Nitratidesulfovibrio vulgaris str. Hildenborough: one gene and its partner. The protein of the gene in region 2 interacts with the protein of the main gene of each other region in a pairwise test. Links are inferred from orthologs where the notes say so. Each region holds a gene or a part of one and is shown on either strand. Other genes may lie near its edges.

Region 1 (17,028 bases), 1.4 Mb from region 2 along the record:
TAGTGTTCAGCCCGGATGAACTGGTAGTGTACCCCGCGCAAGGCGTCGGCAAAGTCGAACGTATCGAACGCCAAGAAGTTGGGGGCGTCACAGCCGAGTTCTACATCGTACGCATCCTCACCAACAACGTCACTCTCATGGTGCCGGTGAAGAATGCGGCCAATGTGGGGCTGCGCCCGCTCTGTTCGACCGAACGGGCAAACGAGATCATGCTTTCGCTCGAAGACCGCAGTGGTTTTACCGGGTACACCGGACAGAACTGGAACAGACGCTACCGCGAATACTCCGAAAAGCTCAAGAGCCCCGACCTTGGTGATGTCGCCTACGTTCTGCGCGAGCTTCTGCTCATCGGCAAAGACAAGGAACTCTCCTTCGGCGAACGGCGACTCCTTGAACAGGCCATGTCCTTGCTGGTCGTCGAACTTTCCCATGTGCAGGGTCTCACGCAGGAAGAAGTTCGGGCCAATATCGAAGCGTTATTCCAGGATGTTCTCCAGCCACGCGAGAACGTAGAATAGCCCCCTTGCCAACATGACGGTATTGGGCTAGGTTCTCTCTGTTCCCACACATACTGGTCAAGAGCCTGTAGCTTTCCCTGCATCGCATCGACTTCGTTGTCGTTTACGCGTGTGTAGCAAGGCTCATTCGCGGTCTTTTACACGCATCCAGCATTCGATTCGCACTTCAGTACCCCCGCAGCCTTCTTTCATCTACGTGTACGCAGCCAGTTCTGCGGCCCGAAGACATGTTCCCGCACGGGGCATCCCTTCCAGCAACTCTCTTTCATTACTCACTCCGGTACCCTATGAGGAAAAAGAAAAGCGCTCCGAACCCGGAAAGTGCCATGAACCTTTCCGAGCTGAAGATCAAAAGCATGCAGGAGCTCATGGAGCTTGCCGAGCAGTTCAAGGTCGAAAACGCCAGCGGCATGCGAAAGCAGGAGCTCATATTCGCCCTTCTGCAAGCCTGCGCATCCCAGAATGGAGCCATATACGGCGACGGGGTGCTTGAAATCCTGCCCGACGGCTTCGGCTTCCTTCGATCTCCGCTCTGCAGCTACATGCCCGGCCCCGACGACATCTACGTCTCCCCCTCCCAGATTCGTCGGTTCGCACTGCGAAAAGGCGATGTCGTCTCCGGGCAGATACGCCCCCCCAAAGAGGGTGAACGCTATTTCGCCCTTCTCAAGGTCACGGAAATCGGCTTCGAGCCCCCCGAAAACGCAAAGAATCTCGTCCTGTTCGACAACCTCACGCCCATCTACCCCGACCGCCAGTTCATCATGGAGAACGGGGACAAGAACTATTCGAGCAGGATCATCGACATCATGGCCCCCATCGGATGCGGGCAACGCGGCCTCATCGTGGCCCCGCCGCGCACCGGCAAGACCATGCTGCTTCAGACCATCGCCAACTCCATCAATGCCAACAGCCCCGACACCTATCTCATCGTCCTGCTGATTGACGAGCGCCCCGAAGAAGTCACCGACATGGAGCGCACCGTCAAGAACGCCGAAGTGGTGAGCTCGACATTCGACGAACCGCCACAGCGCCATGTGCAGGTCTGTGAGATGGTTCTCGAAAAAGCCAAGCGCCTTGTCGAGCGCAAGCGCGACGTTGTCATCCTGCTCGACTCCATCACCCGCCTCGGTCGCGCCTACAACGCCGTCACGCCCTCTTCCGGCAGGGTGCTTTCGGGCGGTCTCGATGCCAACGCACTGCAACGCCCGAAGCGATTCTTCGGTGCTGCACGTAACATCGAAGAAGGCGGCAGCCTCACCATCATCGCCACCGCCCTCATCGACACCGGCTCTCGCATGGACGAGGTCATCTTCGAAGAGTTCAAGGGAACCGGCAACATGGAGATCTATCTCGATCGCCATCTCTCCGAAAAGCGCGTGTTCCCCGCCATCGACATCAACCGCACCGGCACCCGCAAGGAAGACCTGCTTCTTTCCGACGAAGTGCTCAACCGCGTGTGGATACTGCGCAAGATTCTCGCCCCCATGAGTTCCATCGACAGCATGGAATTCCTTCTCGACAAGATGCGTGGCACCAAGAGCAACCGCGATTTCATGAACTGCATGAACAAGTAGCCACGCCCCGACCCGACTTCAAAGGCCCGCTTTCGACCGAAAGCGGGCCTTTCACATTCTGCGCTAGGACGCGGACTCTCCACGACGATGTCGAGGCCCGGCAATTGCCAGCAATCCTGTGCCACTCACAGCGGATGCGAGGACACGCCGTAAACGGAAGGCATAAGGAACGTGACGGCTGCGAATGAACTCTCGCCACGATGCATCGCGGGCACACTGTGTTGCTCATGCCGTTCACGGGGCGAGTACCCAAACGTGTCCGACGACAACCTCCGACGCCTTGATGGTGCGCAGCTGTCTGCGCACCGCAGGCACTCCGCAGCCGTGCAGACGGCGGGGTGCCCCCTTGCGTCACAGACCTGATACTCTCCATCCCCCGGCGCCGACTATGGCAACCACCGACTATGGCAAACATCGGCTATGGCAGCCGCCGGGCATCTCGCACCGCAACGGGTCACATATACGACGCCATGATGTCGCGCAGCACGTCATGACGTACCGCCTGCCGACCCAGCGGCCCCTTTGCGACATGTGATACGCGTTCATCCAGTGGCGGACGCTCATTCCTGTAGATGACCCCTATGGGCAACACGTCCCCGAAGGTGTCGGCAATCCGCATCGCAGCGTTCCAGTCCGTAGGGTCGTGGCTGGCGTCAATCTCCCGGCATCGTTGCCGATACCATCCGAACGTATTCACCTTGTTGAACGACACGCACGGCGAGAAGATGTCGACCAGCGAAAAGCCCCGGTGTCGCACCGCCGCCTCGATCATGGCCTGCAAGTGCTCGACATTGCCGGAGAACGAGCGGGCGACGAACCCGCAACGCATGGCCACAGCCACGGCAACAGGGTTGAACGGTGCACTTGTGACCCCACCGGGCTGGCTTTTGGTGACTTGTCCCTCCCCGGTCGTGGGGCTGGCTTGTCCCTTCGTGAGCCCGTATATCTGGTTGTCGTGCACCAGCAAGGTCATATCCACATTCCGCCTGATAGCGGCAAGGAAGTGGTTGCCGCCTTCGCCGTAATTGCATCCGTCACCACTCTGGGCAATGACGGTGAGCTCGCTGTTGCACAGACGTATGGCTTGCGCAGGGGGCAGACTGCGACCATGCAACCCGTTGAAGCCGTTGAGGCGGATATAGTGCGGCGCCTTCGCGGCCTGCCCTATGCCCGAGACATGCGCCACCTTGTGCGCTTCGAGTCCCAGTCCGACGATGGCCTGCCGCAGGGCCTTCATGATGTCATGATTGCCGCATCCGGGGCACCATGAGGTCTCGAACGTCCCAAGAGATTCGATGGTGGTGGTCATGCGGAGGCTCCTTTGGCGGTCTGCATGTGTGACGTTCCCGAATCCCCTGCCGTAAGATGCGCGACGATCCATTCCGGTGTGAACGGCCTGCCGTCATAGCGAAGGAGCGTACGCCCGACGGTTACTCCGCCAAGCCGTAACAGGCGAGAGAACTGCCCTATGGCGTTGCCCTCGATGCACACGACCTCGGAGGCCTCCCCGCACCGGGAAAGAAACTGCGAAGGTTCGAGTGGCCACACCTGTGTGAACGAAAGCACCCCGACCTTGCGCCCGCGGGCACGCAAGCGCTGTGCAGCCTCGACCACGGCACCTTCACTGGAACCCCAGCAGGCGAGCAGCAAGTCAGGCGCTTCATCCCCGAAACACCTTGGGGGCAGCGCCATGGAACGCAGTCCATCGCCTTTGCGAAGCCTCTTGTCGCTCATGGCAATCCGCAAGCCGGCGTCTTCCGTGATGTATCCCTGTTCCGTGTGCTCATGACAGTCTGCCAGTACCAGGGATTTCGAGAACCCCGGAATCCTACGAGGAGAGATACCGCTTTTGGTCAATTCGTACCGTTTGTACCTGTCGCCCTCCGGCCCCTTGTCCGTGGAGAAATCAGGCTCGGCAAGCGGCGGCAGCGCGTCAAGGTCGAAGGGCGCAACGGGCCTGTAGGAATCAGCGAGATACTGGTCGGTCAGCACAAAGGCCGGAATCTGGAAGCGCTCTGCCAGGTCGAAGGCCGCGTACGTGAGGTGGAAGCAATCTTCGGGCGTCGCAGGGGCGAAGATGACACGGGGGAACTCTCCGTGTCCCGCATAGAGTGCGAGGTCGAGGTCTGCCTGTTCGGTGCGCGTCGGCAACCCCGTCGCGGGGCCGGGCCGCTGCGCCAGCACGATGACCACGGGCTGTTCCATGACACCCGCAAGGCTCACCCCCTCGGTCATGAGCGCAAACCCTCCGCCCGATGTGGGCACGAGCGCCCTCGCGCCAGCATAGCTGGCCCCGAGCACCATGTTCATGGCGGCGATTTCATCCTCGGCCTGCTCTACGACAACTCCCATGCGCTCCGCATGAAGGATGAGATTCTGGGCGACCGATGTGGCTGGCGTCATGGGATAGAAAGCGCAGAACTTCACGCCCGCTGCCAGTGCCCCCAGTGCGATGGCCTCATTCCCTTGCAGCATCATCCGACCTGTCGGCCCTTCCGGCGCGGATAACGGTTCGGATGCGGCACGATGGTCAGATGCCCATCGCCATGCGGCCTCAAGCACCTCGAGGTTGCGCGTGATGACGTCATCGCCCTTCTTGTGGAAAGCCTCCCCGACCAGACGGTCGACCGGGGCACGTTCCAGCCCCAGCAGGGCTGCGAGCACGCCGAGAGCGGCAATATTCTCATACAGGGGACGCCCGGCAAGCGCCGCAAACGGAACACGCAAGGCGTTGAGGGAGCCCGGGTCGAGACGTTCATCAAGGATGAGCAGCCCATCGCCCAGCCGGGGTCCCTGTTCCGTGACTGTGCGCTGGTCGAGCGCGACGAGCACATGCACATCATCCGTGGGTGCAAGGACATCTCCGGCACCGACCCGGATGTTGTAGGTGTTGTGCCCTCCCCGCACCCGCGACATGTAATGCTGGGCTACCAGCACTCCATAACCACTACGGATAAGTGTGCGCACCAGCATGTCGCCGATGGTCACAAGCCCCTGCCCCGCTTCGCCACCGATGACAATGCTCCGAGGCGCCTGCTGCATGGAATCCCTCCGGGTAAAGACCGTTCCGGGTCGGACGGCGCGCCCTGAATGAAGGGCGCGCCCTGTCTGCCGCTACGCCGTCGTCGGCGGAGTGAACACGCGCGTCGCAAGGTCCTTGTCGAGCATCAGCATGCCCTGCCCCTCGCCATTGATGAGGCGAAGCTTGTTAAGGACGTCGTTGACGCTATCCTCTTCCTCGACCTGTTCGGTCACGAACCACTGAAGGAAGATGTTCGTGGCGTGGTCTTTCTCTTCAATGGCGACGTTGACGAGGTCGTTGATACGCGAGGTGACAAGCCTTTCATGTTCAAGGGTATGAGTGAAGGCATCCAGCGGATTCTTCCATTCTGCGGGGGGCGCGTCGACAGGATGAAGGACTGCCCGCCCGCCTCTTTCGCCGATGAAATCGAAGAACCGCATGGCGTGGAAAAGTTCCTCCTGCGCCTGGATACGCATCCAGTTGGCAAACCCGGCGAGGCCCTTATCCAGGAAATAGGAGGACATCGACAGATACATATAGCTCGAATAGAGCTCCCATTTCACCTGTTCGTTGAGGGCATCGTTCATACGCTGGCTGAGCATGTCGGTCTCCTTGCTCCAATGGTTGAATCAAACGAGGGATTGAAATCAATGGCCTACTGTACACCACGCGGGGCTTTCTGCAAGCCTCGAACAGAAGCCTCTTGCCTGACGCCTACGCATGGTTTATCCCCGCCCTTGCCGCCAAGGCACAAGGAGACAACACATGTGGGGAACCACGTTCAACCGTTCGCGTTCGGAACAGACAACCGTCCCCTGCCATGAATGCGGGGCACAATTGAAGATACAGCGCAGTTGCCACGAAGTGTTCATGCGCTGCGAAAGCTGTGACAGAATCTACGACATCGCCGACTACGTCGCGGAAATGGATGACGCCATGGAACGTTTCATGGAAGGGGTCTACTGCGACAGGGTATAGGGCCTCACGCTAAAAATAGCCGAGGGCGTGCAGGGCATCCATCGACGCCTCCTTGGTGGCGTCCCGCCCCGCCCGTTCATCGCCCCCCACCACCAGCGAGGTGCAGGGTACACACCCCAGCGAACGATACCCCTGTGCGTAGAGGGTACAGTACGGAAGACCCTGTGCCATCGTATAGGCCCAGATATCCATCTCGCTGAATTCAAGGACGGGGTGTACGCGCACATGCGATGGCGCATCGAACGTCTCCGTCTGCGGACGCGACGCACGTTCAGGGTTTTCGTCCGCACGCACGCCCGTCAGAAGCACCGCTATTTCTCTCTCTTTCAAGGCCCTCAACAACGGTTCGACCTTGAGGTCGCGACAACAGGCGACACGGTCGACAGCCACCGGGTAGTCCGGGCCGACATCAGGGCGCACGACCGTGAGGTCGATGCTCCACTCCTGTGCCATCCTGTCACGAAAGGCCACCACCTCCGGGAATTTGCAGCCCGTATCGAGGCTCAATGCCTTCGCACGCATACCGGGATGCGCCTCATCAAGGACACGCTGCCAGAGACTGAGGGCGACCGTGGAGTCTTTTCCACCAGTCCACGCCACAGCGACATCCTGCGGCTTCCACGTGTGGGCCACCTCCAGCAACACTCGCCTCGCCCGTGCGACCTTCAACTCGAGTCCTTCCACAGATGGTCTCCTCAATCTGATGAAACGTCTTGCACCGCATCCCCCGACCTGCCAGACTCGACCAGAGGGAGAAGCCATGCTGGATACCGTCATGAACATACTGGCAGCCCACGACATGTGCGTGCTTGCCACGACAGGCCCCAAAGGGCCACATACTTCGCTCATGGGGTATGTGTGGGACGAGGAGCAATTACGCATCTACCTCATGCTGCGCAAGGGGTCGCTGAAATACGGCAACATGTGTTCCGACCCTCGCGTTTCCCTGCTGGTGGACGACAGAATCCGCCATGCGGAGAACCCTCATGAAGGAACACAGGCCCTGACTGTTCATGGAGTGCATGTGCCCTTTCGGGAAGATGGCGACAAGCAGAGGGCACATGGTATGCTCTTGCGCCGCCTGCCCCACCTCATCCCGTTTGCCAGCCAGGAAGACACCACACCAGTAGCCATACAGCCCCAAGGGTTTCAGTGGCTGCGGGATGTCGAGGATGCTGTTTTCCTGAAAATACCTTGAGAATTTTCTTGACGGAAGGGGCGACTCAACCTATACCGCTTCTCGCTGCGCCGGTAGCTCAGTTGGATAGAGCAACAGGCTACGAACCTGTAGGTCGGAGGTTCGAATCCTTCCCGGCGCACCATTGAAAGGGCATTCGCCACAGTTATACGACACGCGCCGGTAGCCCAGCTGGATAGAGCAACAGGCTACGAACCTGTAGGTCGGAGGTTCGAATCCTTCCCGGCGCGCCACAAGGCGAATGGCGTGCATGCGCTGGTAGCTCAGTTGGATAGAGCAACAGGCTACGAACCTGTAGGTCGGAGGTTCGAATCCTTCCCAGCGCGCCACGAAAGCAAACCCCCCGGTGAAAACCGGGGGGTCTTGTCGTTGATGGGCTTTTTTTCAACGATAACGAGCCATCGTGGGTATGCGTCCCTGATGCCCCCAGCCAGCCGCAGCTGTCAGCCCGAGAAGGCACCGACTTGCCCGCCAGCCACAACGACCCCCTGTCGCAGTATGGCATCCCGCACTGTTCCTCCGACTCCGACGGCAAGAGTCATACCGGCATCAGCCAGTACGATGCGCGCCTTCGAACCGCACTCACCGCAAAGGACATGTGTCACACCATGGGCCGCCAGCAATGCCACAAGGCGTTGCCCTGCGGCTTCCCTGTCGTCCCGGTGAGGATTTCGGAACGCCCCGGAGATATGACCGTCTTCCGCCACGAGAATGAACCAGTCGGCCCTGCCGAAAACGGGTTCAACGAGACAATCAGGCATGGGGCCCTGTGCTGCCACTGCAAAAAGCATCTTGCTGCTGCATCCTTTCCTTGAAGGCGTTTCGGGAAGGGATTCAGATCATATGGAGAGCCATATGTTCCCTTCTCCCAGTCGGTCATCCATCGACGGCTACTTCGACCTGTTCCATCAGAAGGCAATGCAAACTGAAATATCAAATCGATATATCATAAGGCCATACTGAAGGCATAACCACGACAAGACATGGCGTTCGGCATCTAACGATATACCACTACGCATCAGCACGGCGCAACTGCATGCGCGAGACATGCCGTGCTATGGCGGCATGAAGCTGTGCGACCTCTGCAGGTTTTGCCACATAATCGTCGGCCCCTATTTGCAGAAGCCTCTCACGGTCGCCACTGAGGGCGTATGCAGTCAGTGCGATGACCGGAATGTCAGTATTGCGTGAACCGGCTTCTCCTTTTCTGATTCGCAGGATAGCCTCTGCCCCGTCCATGACTGGCATCTGGATATCCATCAGCACCATGTCGAAATCTCCTGTGGAAAGCTGTTCCAACGCCTGCCTTCCATCCTCGGCGACGGCAACCGTGTGTCCATCCCTGTCCAGTTGATACGTGATGTAGCGGCGCGTCACAGCGTCATCCTCTGTGACGAGAACACGCAAAGGGGGTATCGGTTCAGCGGAGGACGCCGCGGCAGCTTCAGGCTGTACTTCATCGCCATCCGGAAGCCCGAAGTTGAGCGTGAAATAGACTGTCGTCCCCGTGCCAGCCTCACTCTCGAAGGCTAGATGCCCCCCCATGACCCGGATGATACGCCGACAGATTGAAAGCCCCAACCCCGCCCCCTGATGCGACCTCTTGAACCCCTCGCACGCCTGCGTGAAAGGCGTGAACAACTTGCCATGCTTCTCGTCAGGGATCCCGCATCCTGTATCTTCAACAGAGAAAAGCACTCTGCAACTATTCGCCAGAACTGGCGAAAGATGTTCGGCACGCAGGGTGACGCTGCCCTTCTCCGTGAACTTGAAGGCATTGCCAAGAAGGTTTGTGAGCACCTGCTGCAATCGTGAGGCATCTCCGACCACGCGGGACGGGATGGCTGCATCGATATGGACATGCAGACTCACTCCCGCCTGCATGGCTGAAGGTATGAAGAGCTCTCTCACCTGCCGTATGGAACGCGACAAATCAAATGGAATGCTGACAATCTCAAGCTTTCCCGCGTCGATCCGGGAAATATCAAGGACATCGGTAAGCAGGTCCGCCAGCCTGCGGCACGAGCGCATCGCCATCTCTGCTAGTTCCTGCTGACGAGGAGCCAGTGACGCGTCCGCAAGCATCCTGAGCATTCCGAATATACCGTTCAGCGGTGTCCTGATTTCATGGCTCATGTTAGCCAGGAACTCATCCTTCGCGCGATTAGCGGCAACCGCCTTCGTCTTTGCCTCGACGAGCTCGAGTTCGGTACGCTTCCTTTCGTCCACATCCTGAAACGTACCGACGACCAAGGCCCCGCTCCCTTCATCCACACGCCCCACCGCCCGAAGGTGCGTCCACTTACGCCGCCCGAGCCTTGTCATGGCTTCACACTCGATATCGGCGGTGCCGCCATGATGGAGTACATCTTCAAGCATGGCACGTATCCGGGGCAGATACTCCGGCATAAAGGAGGTGAGCCATTCAGCAAGCCCCGGCTTGTAGTCTTCGGGTAAATCGAGGATACGGTTCACTTCCTCCGACCAGAAGAGATAGTCCGTCCTGATGTTGGCCTTCCAGCCCCCTATCTTGGCGATGCGCTGCGTCTCGAGAAGAAACAGTTCCCTCTCGCGCAACGCCTCTTCGGCCTGTTTGCGGTCAGAGACATCCTCGATGATGCCGATACCGATGAAGACGTCTCCCGCCGGTGCCTTCACACCTTTGAACAGGCAACGGATGAATGCCGTCTTCTTCCCCAGCGGCGACGTGTAGACGCCCTCGAAACCGCCAATCCCGCCACGCAACGAGGCGAGTACGGCACCTAGCATTCGCGCATCATGCATCTGATTGATATAGTTGAAACCTATGATCTGACCCCTTGATGCGCCGCAGAGTTCGGCAAACCTTTCATTGACATCTATGATGATGCCGTCTCCATCATACTGCACCAGCCCAAGCGGAGACTGGTCGAAGACGAGTCTGTAGCGTGTTTCACTCCTTTTGATTTCCGTCCTTGCCTCACGCAGGCGCAGCACGTGTTTAAGAAGAACGACAACAAGCACGCAGAGAACAGCAACGAACGCAACCGCAACAAGCAACTCGCGCCAGTAGTCTCGCCATATCGATTCAGGTTCATTGATGACCCTGCTACCCTGAGGTATGCGATGCGTCGAGATGCCATGTCGTCGCAACACCTCATAGTCAAAGAGGTAGGCATTGGCATCGTTTCCCTCGATCACAGGCAGTGAGGCTGGGGAGGCACCTGCGAGAATCTTCAGGGCCATATCTGCCGCAAGACGGCCCTGTTCATAGTGAGAGATGAGCTTTCCCCCAAGCAGCCCCTTGCCCATGCCATGTTCCCAAAGATGATATACCGGGGAACGTGTGTTTTGCAGAATGAAGGCTAGCCCTTCCTCGAAATTCCGAACTACGCCCCGCTGGTCCTTATAGGCGGACAGAAGAAGTATGGCATCGTTGGCACCGACACGTTGCAAGCGTCTTCCCAACTCTTCCCACCCCATGTTTTCAAGGGACAACTCCTGATAGCGAACGGAAGCAATCCCTCGCACCACGTCATGAAATGTTTCGAGGTCGGCCTTACCTGCGGGCATGACATCCGAGATGACATAGAGGGTCTGCGTAGAGGGCTTCAGACTCCAGACAAGCTTGATGGTCTCATGCATCGAAACGGCTTCGATGACTCCGGTGTAGGTCTCGCTTCCCGACAATGAGCGTGCAAGCCCCACGTTGTTGACACCGCAGAAGACCACCGGACTCTTGCCCAGTAATCCGCCATGACGCTCCATGACGAAGGCAAGGGCATTATCGTCAGACGTGATGACCACGTCATACGCAGGAAGCCTTGCAAGCTTGTACCTGAGATAGCTTTCAAAATGATCGACGCTGGATTCATCGGTGAACCGCTTGCTGTCCATGAACTCGACATCGAGGACCACGCCCGCAGACGCAAGCACAGCACGGACGCCCTCAACCTGCTGGAAGAAAGTCGGAAAAGCAGGACCATACGAACTCAGTAGCAGCACTCTGGGGCTTGCGCCCCACGCTGCACCCGCCATCGACAACGCAAGGAACAAGAGAAGGAGATGACATCGCAGAATGAAGGTCAACCCGCGGCAGGCTTCGCGGCGCTGGCCACGCCAGCTGAAACGCCCGAGCGAAAGGTTGACCATTCTGCACCCTCCATGCCTTGTCCAAGGTCTCGGCTGTCGTCGTTACAAAGACTCACACCAGCTGTTGGTTACGCATGTCCGTCACAGAATACACCTTTGAGCCTGCCATGGGCAACGTGAAGAAACAACGTCAAGCCAAGACGCCATGAATCCAGACGTGTCTGCGCCATGGCGAGGCCCCCGCTATCAAATGGTATCATCATTTCCCAAAGCCTGTTACATGGAAGCTGTATCTCCAAGTCGGAGTCTGCCACATGTCACGACCTTCATTCCGCCTGCAACATCTCATCGTAGCAGCTGGCTTTCTTATTCTTGCCCTCGCTGGTTTGTTCACAACGGGCATGTATTTCATGCGCTCGGACAAGACCATCACGGAAGCGCGCAACAGCATATTCACTCCGACAATGGGAGAGGCCCATGCACGCCTCGACCTTCTCTTCACACCGGCCGACACAACGTTGCAGCTCGTAACCATACATTCTGAAAAACCTTACTTTTTAAAAACAGATGCAACGACGATTCCGACATCTCTGACGAAGACACTCGATAGCGCACGTTTCATCACGTCAATATACACGGGATATGATGACGGGCAGTATTTCATGATACTTCGCAGCAACAAGCAAGACGACCTCCATAAAATGGCTCCTGACGACACCGCATACATACTTCACACTGTAACGATTGAAGAACACGATTACAAAAGACTTTTAAGATTCTTTGACAAGGATCTTAATCTCATAAAAACAAGTGACATATCAGACAGAGCTCCTGTTTTCGACCCCAGAGAGCGACCGTGGTACGGTACGGCGACGCAAGATGATGCTCTGCATGTGACCATGCCATACCGTTTTGCTTCCTCAGGAGAATTCGGCATTTCATTATCGCGCCGCCTTCAGAATCTGGACGGGGTCGCGGGGGCCGATATCAACCTAGAATCACTGATAGGTGCCCTCGCCACACTGAAGCCGACGCCCGAGGCGAGCATCGCCCTCATTGATGCAACAGGGAACATCCTTGCCTGTAGTGACGCAAAAGGGCTTGCCAGACGCAGTGAGCAGCATCCCCTGTCGTGTGGCCCTCTCTCGAAGGCTACGGCTGACGAGTTGGTCATGGCAGGGAAGACGGCCCCCCAGTCGCCGAGGTTCAGGCGAATCGTCACCGACGACGGGGCATGGGTTGCGGGAGGTGAAAGCCTTCCGGAACTGGGAGCAAACGGCGTCTCCATGGTGCTGGCTGTCCCTGAAGACGCCCTTGTCGCCGGGCTGCGCACGACCCGGAACGACACGCTCCTCTTGCTGGCAGGGGGATTCATCCTGCTGCTGCCCGCCCTTTTCTACGGAGCGCATCTAGTGACATCCCCACTGCAATGTGTCGCCAGAGAAGCCGAACGCGGACGAAAGTTCGACTTCACGGCTGGCGAGTCCACGCACTCCGTGGTCACCGAGATCAATGATCTCGCACTTTCGGTCGACCACATGCAGCATACCATCCGCAAGTTCATGCAACTGGCGAAGAGCGTCTCGCGCATTCGTGATTTCGACAGGCTGGTGCCCCTTCTCACACAGGAAATGCAGCAGGCGACCGCGACCCAGGCGGTTCTTCTTTACATGCCGGACAAGGACCATACGCTTCATCTCTGGTCCGGCTGCGGCATCGGTGGTGAATGCCTTGGACATGACGAAAGTGAAGCCCTGCCGCCGACAACAGTCGTCCCCCAAGGCAAGATTCCCATCCGCACCGGGGGACTTCCTCCCGAAGACGCCTGCCATCGTCATATCAGCACACTGTTGAACGGCACGGACGCGCAGCACCAGCACTGGTTCGCAGCCGTCACCCTCCGGGACAAGCGAGACGCTGTACTCGGCGAATTGCTCGTCATCGACCAGGTACCTTTCAGTCAGGAACGCCTTGCCTTTCTCCGCGCCACTTCAGGAGTTGTAGAGGTGGCGCTGGACAACGACCGCATGGTCAAGACCCAGAAGGAACTCTTCTCGGCGTTCATCCGGCTTCTGGCACAAGCCATCGACGCCAAAAGCCCATACACCGGCGGGCATTGCACACGGGTTCCCATACTCTCGCGCCTGCTTGCGGAAGCCGCCAGCGACACCCGACAGGGTGCCTACGCCAGCTTCGGCATGACAAATGAGTCGTGGGAAGAGTTGTACCTTGCCTCATGGCTGCATGACTGCGGCAAGGTCACCACCCCGGAATTCGTGGTGGACAAGGCGACGAAACTGGAAACCATCCACAACCGCATCCATGAAATCAGAACGCGCTTCGAGGTCATCAAGCGTGATGCGCATATCGCCTACTGGAAAGGAGTGTCCGAGGAGGGTGACAGGGCGGCACTACAGAAAACGCTGCAAGACGAGTTGCGCACACTTGATGACGATTTCGCCTTCGTCGCGGCGTGCAACACCGGAGAGGCACCTGTAGACGATGCGGCGCGCCAGCGTTTGCGAAACATCGCGGAAAGGACATGGGAAAGGACACTCGACGACACGCTGGGAATCTCATGGGCGGAACGTGAACGGAAAGAGCCCGACCATCCCCTGCCTCCCGTCATGGAAAAGCTCTTGTGTGACTCGAGCGCCTTCGTCGTTAAGCCTGATGCAGTGTCACAAGAGACGGAGGACAGGTGGGGCTTCGACATGCCCCGCCCCGAAGTGCTGTACGACAGGGGAGAACTGCACAACCTGTCCATTCCGTGGGGAACGCTCACCAGCGAGGAGCGTTACAAGATCAACGAGCACATCATCCAGACCATCATGATGCTCTCCGAACTTCCGTTTCCGGCGCATCTCGAGAATGTCCCGGAAATCGCCGGTGGGCATCATGAACGCATGGATGGCACTGGATATCCGCGCAGAATCAAAGGAGAGCTGCTCCATCCTCTGGCGCGCATCATGGCAGTGGCAGACATCTTCGAGGCGCTGACAGCACCCGACAGACCCTACAAGAAGGCAAAAACCCTCTCACAGGCCATGAACATCATGGTGGGCATGGCCAAAAGCGGCCACATCGACAGGGAATTGCTCTGCATCTTCATCCGTGAAGAAGTCTATCGCGCCTACGCAGAAAACCATCTGCCGGAATGGCAACGTGACGCCGTAGACGCTGAGGCACTGCTACGCGACCTCGGCTGAAGACAGCCGGGTTGAGAGACGGCGACCTTGGTCATGCCCCTGTTCCACTCCACGTTTTTCACTCGTCCCTAACCCTGCCGGCAGATTCTGGACTGGCGAAAAGCTCCTGGAATCTCGCCTGAGCAAGGGTATCCATTTCCTCGAACAGCGCCTCATAGGCAACGAGCATGGCATGCCCGCGGGCAGTCAACTCGTAGCCCGCCTTGTTTCCGCCTCGCTTCCGTAGAACCGCCTCGCCGAGGCGGGCTTCTATCTTGCGCACCCTGCCCCAGGCGGCACGGTATGACATCCCGAGCGCCCGGGCGGCGCCCGCCAGAGACCCCGTTTCCTCCACACCTTTGAGCAATGCGGCACTGCCCGGGCCGAAGGCGTTCTCGCCATCGGCGTCAATCCATAGCTTGAGGCGAAGCTTGAACCGTTCCTGCTTCATGCCATCTCCGTTGTTGTCGCATGACATCATCACACACGTTGGTGCAACTCACCGCACATTCACGTTTTATAGCATACTCCTTCGCATTATTTCCATCTCATGGGAATGTTCGTTGACTTGTTATGCAAGTCTGTGCATAAGAAAAATAATCATCCTATATCCATGATTGACGCACCTTTATTGTTCGAACGTTCACCCACGACAGCGAAACAGCCTCGGAGCCCCCACTCATGATGAAAGCGATTCCTGTCGAACAAGCCGTCGGTACCGTCCTCTGCCACGACCTGACCCGCATCGTTCCGGGCGAACACAAGGGGCGCGCTTTCCGCAAGGGACACATCGTCACCGAGGCGGACATCCCCCTCCTTCTCTCCATCGGAAAAGAACATCTCTATGTGCTCAACCTCGAAGCCCACCAGCTACACGAGGACGAAGCAGCCCTCCGGATAGCAACTGCGGCGGCGGGACCGGGCATATCGCTGTCCGAGGTCTCCGAGGGGCGTATCAACTTCATGGCATCGCCGGGGCTTCTCTGCGTCGACGTCGAGGCGTTGAACGCCATCAACGCCATCGATGAGGTGGCCCTCGCCACCATGCACAGCGGTCAGTTCATCGCGGCGCGGCGTGCCGTGGCAGGCACCCGGGTCGTACCGCTTGTCATCGACGAATCGAAGATTCGGCAGGTAGAGCGTATCTGCGCCGCCAGCTACCCTGTCGTACAGGTGAAACCTCTGCGTTCGCACAGCATAGGCGTCGTCACCACCGGTTCGGAAATCTTCCATGGCCGCATCAAGGACAAGTTCGGCCCCGTCATGCGTGACAAGTTCGCAGCGCTGGGGTCGTCGGTCATGGGGCAACGCCTCGTCGGTGATGCGCCGGAAGCCACACGGGACGCCATCCTCTCCTTCATCGGTGAAGGGGCGGACATGGTCGTGGTGACGGGCGGCATGAGTGTCGACCCTGACGACCAGACCCCGGCGTCCATTCGCGCCACGGGTGCCGAGGTGGTCACCTACGGTTCCCCGACCTTTCCGGGGGTCATGTTCATGCTGGCGTACCTGAACGACATCCCTGTTCTCGGTCTGCCCGGATGCGTCATGTACTACCGGGCGAGCATCTTCGACCTTGTCGTCCCCCGATTGCTGGCAGGGGAACGTCTGGCAAGGCGAGACATCACCAGCCTGGGACACGGTGGATTCTGCGCAGGCTGCGAAACCTGCCACCACCCGGTGTGCCCGTTCGGAAAGTAGTCACCCGCCGCAAACGCCCCACGGGGCGAGGTCTACAGCGTCATACCGGTGGCCCTCCGAGTCGTGCGACTCTCCGGGCCGACAGAGAATGCCCACCATTCCTTACAGGAGGATCCTGATGATCAAACGCATGGTCACGATCAACGGAGCACCCCGGATGGCAATCACCCGCCCCGACACGACACTGGCAACCTACCTGCGCGAGAGCCTGGGCCTCACCAGTGTGAAGGTGGGCTGCGGGCAAGGTCATTGCGGCAGTTGCAACGTCATCGTCGACGGCAAGCTCGTCCGCTCATGCAGCTACAAGATGAGCCGTCTCACCGAGGGTGCCACCATCACCACGCTCGAGGGCATCGGCACCCCGGACAACCTGCATCCGCTTCAGGTGGCATGGATGGCCCATGGTGCGGCGCAATGCGGCTTCTGTTCGCCGGGGTTCATCGTCTCGGCCAAGGCTCTTATCGACACCAACCCCAAGCCCAGCCGCGACGATGTCCGCGACTGGTTCCAGAAACACCGTAATGCCTGCCGCTGCACCGGTTACAAACCTCTGGTGGACGCCGTCATGGACGCAGCCGCCGTCGTGCGGGGCGAAATGAAGGTGGACGACCTGCTGTACCGCATCCCTGCCGATGGTCGCATCTGGGGCACCAAATACCCCCGCCCGTCCGCCCTCGCCAAGGTTACGGGCACGCTCGACTTCGGGGCCGACCTTGGCATCAAGATGCCGGAGGAGACCTTGCGTTGCGCGCTTGTTCAGGCCGAAGCCTCCCAC
Region 2 (4,118 bases):
CCTTCGTTCCCGTCAAGCCCGAAAAAGTATAAGAAGCGCGGGCGGTGACCCGCCCGCGCTGTGGATGCGCCATGCGGCGGCTGAAACCGAAACTACTTGATTTCGACTTCGGCGCCAGCTTCGACGAGCTGCTTCTTGGCTTCTTCGGCCTCTTCCTTGGAAGCGGCTTCCTTCAGGGTCGAGGGAGCGCCGTCGACCTTGTCCTTGGCTTCCTTCAGGCCGAGGCCGGTAAGGGCGCGGACAACCTTGATGACGCCGATCTTGTTGGCACCGGCGCTCTTCAGGATGATGTCGAATTCGGTCTTTTCTTCTTCGGCAGGGGCGGCATCGCCAGCAGGAGCGGCAACGGCCATGGCAGCCATGGGAGCGGCAGCGGAAACGCCGAACTTCTCTTCGAGTTCCTTGATGAATTCGGAGAGTTCGAGGACAGTCATGTTGCCGATGAATTCAACGACCTGTTCTTTGGTGATGGACATTGTTTGGCTCCTTTAGGATCTTTGGCTTGCGTGGTGGTTCGTTACGTTCGCAACTAGGCCGCGGCTTTCTTGCTCTCGAGGTCCTTGAGGACATAGAGCAGGCTGCGGATGATGTTGGCGAACAGACTGACGAAGTTGGTGGGAACGGCGTTCATCGTGCCAAGGGCGCGAGCGAGCAGTTCAGGCTTGCTGGGCAGCTTGGCCAGGTCGGAGACCTGGTCGGCGGAGAGGGCCTTGCCCTCAAGGCTGCCGTGGCGGATAGCGAACAGCTTGCTGGTCTTGGCGAAATCGGTCAACGCCTTGGCCACCGCGACGGGATCATCGAACCCAAGGGCAACTGCGCAGTTTTCCTTGAACCGAGTACCAATCGGCTCATGCGCAGTGCCGGTGAAAGCAATCCGTGCCAGAGTGTTCTTCACGACGTGGTATTCACAACCATTCTCGCGCAGCTTCACTCTGAGACGGGTCAGCTCTTCCACCGGCATACCCTTGAAGTCGGTCACGACCGCGATGGAAGCAGCCTCGGCACGAGACTTGAGCTGCTCGATGATGGCGGCTTTTTCGGACCTGTTCACGTGACTCTCCTCGAGTTCGGGTTTGCCAAGGTGGAAATGCCGAGCCAAAGCTGAATCTCGGCAGGATGTTTAAGACCTTGCGGCCACCTGCTTTCTTCGACTCGAATTTCCTACCATTTGCCGGAAACGGCCCGGACTTGCGCCCGGGCCTGATATCTACGAAGGGGGTTAGCCTTCGATGAACTTCTTGATCAGGGTGGGATCGACCTTCACGCCGGGGCCCATGGTGGTGGAGATCGCCATGGCCTGCATGTAGGTACCCTTGGCGCTGGAGGGCTTGAGGCGGTTCACGGTGTCGATAAGGGCCTTGAGGTTGCCGAGGATCTTCTCGGAACCGAAGGACACCTTGCCGAGAGGGGCGTGAAGGACACCGGCCTTGTCAACCTTGAACTCGACGCGACCGGCCTTCATTTCCTTGATGGCGGTGGTGATGTCGAAGGTGACGGTGCCGGTCTTGGCGTTGGGCATCAGGCCGCGGGGGCCGAGCACACGACCGATCTGGCCGACAAGGGCCATGACGTCGGGGGTGGCGATGGCCTTGTCGAAGTCGAGCCAGCCTTCCTTGATCTTGGCGACAAGCTCTTCGGCACCGGCGACATCGGCACCGGCGGCCTTGGCTTCGGCTTCCTTTTCACCCTTGCAGAAGACGGCTACGCGAACGGTCTTGCCAAGCCCGTTGGGCATGGTCACGGCACCGCGAACCATCTGATCGGAATATTTGGGGTCGACGCCAAGGCAGATGGCCACGTCGACGGTTTCGTCGAACTTGGCAGGAGCGGCGGCCAGAGACTTGGCCACGGCGTCTTCGACGGAGTACTTGACGGTAAGGTCGAGGCCTTCTGTCGCGTTACGATATTTTTTGCCGTGCTTGGGCATTGTACCCACCTTATGTGCTTGCTGTCGTTTGAAATCTCCTGCCGCCTCGGTCACGGGGTGTGTGGCCGGAATGATCCGGCGGACGGCAGTGCAACTGATTAACGAAGCGCTACTTCACTTCAATGCCCATGCTGCGGGCGGTACCCAGGATGTTGCGCTTGGCCGCCTCAAGGTCTTTGGCGGTGAGGTCGGGCATCTTGAGAGCCGCGATCTCTTCGACCTGCGCCATGGTGACGCTGCCGACCTTGTTACGGTTGGGTTCGCCCGAACCCTTCTCAAGCTTGGCAGCCTTGATCAGGAGCACGGAAGCGGGGGGGGTCTTGGTGATAAAGCTGAAGGAGCGGTCGGCGTAGACGGTGATGACAACAGGGGTGATCATACCCTTCTGTTCCATCGTCTTGGCATTGAACTCCTTGCAGAACGCCATGATGTTCAGACCATGCTGACCCAGGGCGGGGCCCACCGGCGGCGAGGGGTTCGCAGCACCAGCGGGAATCTGCAGCTTGATTTTGGCAACTTCTTTCTTAGCCATTGCTCTATACCTCTGAACGACACGGTGAGCCTGTCACCGCGCGGTAACGTCGTCTGCTATCCCTTGGAAACCTGAACGAAGTCCAGCTCGACAGGGGTCTGGCGACCGAAGATCGAAACCGAGACCCTGAGTTTGCCCTTGTCATAGTTGACGTCTTCAACGACTCCGTTGAAGCCGCCGAAGGGCCCGTCGATGACCCGTACTTCATCCCCACGATCGAAGTTGAACTTCGGCCGCGGCTGCTCCTGACGCGATTCCATCATGGCAAGGATGCGCTCGGCTTCGCTGTCGCGCATGGGTGTGGGGCGGTTCTTGCCGCCGACAAACCCCGTAACCTTGGGAATGGACTGGACGAGATGCCACGAGAAATCCGTCATGAACATCTTGACCATCACATACCCGGGGTAGAACTTGCGGGTGGAGGTCCTCTTCTCGCCCTTGACGAGTTCGATGACCTTTTCCGTAGGAACGACCACCTCGACGATCTCGTCCTGGGATTGCCCGGTGCGGATCATTTCGCGGATGGTCTGTTCAACCCTGTTCTCGAAGCCCGAATAGGTATGTACGATGTACCAACGGGCCTTTGAGGCGGTAGTCGTCTCGGTCATGGCACAGCCCGTCAGGAGAGGATGAATTCGATGAGATGCGTCAGTCCGAGGTCCACGAAACCGAGGAACAGGGACATGACGAACACAAAGACCAGCACGGTCATGCTGGTCGCCCAGGCTTCCTTCCGGGTGGGCCAGGAAACCTTCCGGAGCTCGACCTTCGCCTCTTCGACATAGTCCCTGAATTGGGTGACCTTGTCTCCGAGACTGGTGCCGCTGCTCGCAGAGGCCGCTTCCGGCGCATTTGATTGCTTTTTCGCCATTATCGCCTCTACCCGAGAAGAGAAGGGAAATGGCAGGGCAGGAGGGATTCGAACCCCCAACATCCGGTTTTGGAGACCGGCGCTCTAGCCGTTAGAGCTACTGCCCTGCACTATGAAGGTACTACTTACTTGGTCTCGCGGTGAACTGTGTGCTTCTTGTCCCAGGGACAATACTTCTTCAGTTCGAGACGGCCAGTAGTATTCTTCTTGTTCTTGTCGGTCGCGTAGTTACGCCGCTTGCACTCGGTGCAGGCAAGCTGGATGTTGACGCGCATGGCGTTACTCCACGATCTCGGAAACCACGCCTGCGCCGACGGTACGGCCACCTTCGCGGATAGCGAAGCGGAGACCGAGTTCCATGGCGATGGGGGCGATGAGTTCCACGTTGAAGGTGGCGTTATCGCCGGGCATCACCATCTCGACGCCTTCTTCAAGGGTGATCACACCAGTGATGTCCGTGGTACGGAAGTAGAACTGGGGACGGTAACCCGAGAAGAACGGAGTGTGACGACCGCCTTCTTCCTTGGAAAGGACGTACACTTCAGCCTTGAACTTGCGGTGGGGAGTGATGGACTTGGGAGCGGCAAGAACCTGGCCGCGTTCCACGTCGTCACGCTTCACGCCACGGAGCAGGGCACCGATGTTGTCGCCAGCCTGACCCTGATCGAGCAGCTTGCGGAACATTTCGACGCCGGTGCAGGTCGACTTGGTGGTGTCCTTGATGCCGACGATTTCGACTTCTTCACCGACCTTGATGACACCGCGCTCGACACGACCGGTAACAACGG

The links.
Region 1: the proteins of nusG (region 2) and rho interact in binary tests that used the Escherichia coli proteins (3 or more experiments, as listed by UniProt). The link is inferred for Nitratidesulfovibrio vulgaris str. Hildenborough from one-to-one orthologs.

Annotation. Positions count from the first base shown.
Region 1 is NC_002937.3:1,638,815-1,655,842, reverse strand. Bases 8-2,950 are described here. They hold rho (transcription termination factor Rho), read left to right. Parts: upstream 8-805; coding sequence 806-2,095; downstream 2,096-2,950. Other genes in these bases: DVU_RS07420 (2-oxoacid:ferredoxin oxidoreductase subunit beta), read right to left, coding at 2,550-2,950; DVU_RS07430 (CarD family transcriptional regulator), read left to right, coding at 8-518. Also shown: more of DVU_RS07430, read left to right, coding at 3-7; more of DVU_RS07420, read right to left, coding at 2,951-3,404; DVU_RS07415 (2-oxoacid:acceptor oxidoreductase subunit alpha), read right to left, coding at 3,401-5,137; DVU_RS07410 (ferritin), read right to left, coding at 5,210-5,719; DVU_RS07405 (dual CXXC motif small (seleno)protein), read left to right, coding at 5,883-6,095; DVU_RS07400 (phosphoadenosine phosphosulfate reductase family protein), read right to left, coding at 6,105-6,779; DVU_RS07395 (pyridoxamine 5'-phosphate oxidase family protein), read left to right, coding at 6,856-7,293; DVU_RS07375 (NifB/NifX family molybdenum-iron cluster-binding protein), read right to left, coding at 7,737-8,054; DVU_RS07370 (ATP-binding protein), read right to left, coding at 8,305-11,424; DVU_RS07365 (HD domain-containing phosphohydrolase), read left to right, coding at 11,679-14,573; DVU_RS07360 (winged helix-turn-helix domain-containing protein), read right to left, coding at 14,632-15,003; DVU_RS07355 (molybdopterin-binding protein), read left to right, coding at 15,234-16,253; DVU_RS07350 (molybdopterin-dependent aldehyde oxidoreductase), read left to right, coding at 16,372-17,028. UniProt on the Escherichia coli protein: Facilitates transcription termination by a mechanism that involves Rho binding to the nascent RNA, activation of Rho's RNA-dependent ATPase activity, and release of the mRNA from the DNA template.
Region 2 is NC_002937.3:3,020,188-3,024,305, reverse strand. The notes cover bases 1,292-4,118. They hold nusG (transcription termination/antitermination protein NusG), read right to left. Parts: upstream 3,068-4,118; coding sequence 2,516-3,067; downstream 1,292-2,515. Other genes in these bases: tuf (elongation factor Tu), read right to left, coding at 3,610-4,118; rpmG (50S ribosomal protein L33), read right to left, coding at 3,456-3,605; secE (preprotein translocase subunit SecE), read right to left, coding at 3,079-3,330; rplK (50S ribosomal protein L11), read right to left, coding at 2,037-2,459; rplA (50S ribosomal protein L1), read right to left, coding at 1,292-1,927. In the rest of the region: DVU_RS13750 (hypothetical protein), read left to right, coding at 1-32; rplL (50S ribosomal protein L7/L12), read right to left, coding at 93-476; rplJ (50S ribosomal protein L10), read right to left, coding at 530-1,051; more of rplA, read right to left, coding at 1,220-1,291. UniProt on the Escherichia coli protein: Part of the processive rRNA transcription and antitermination complex (rrnTAC). The complex forms an RNA-chaperone ring around the RNA exit tunnel of RNA polymerase (RNAP).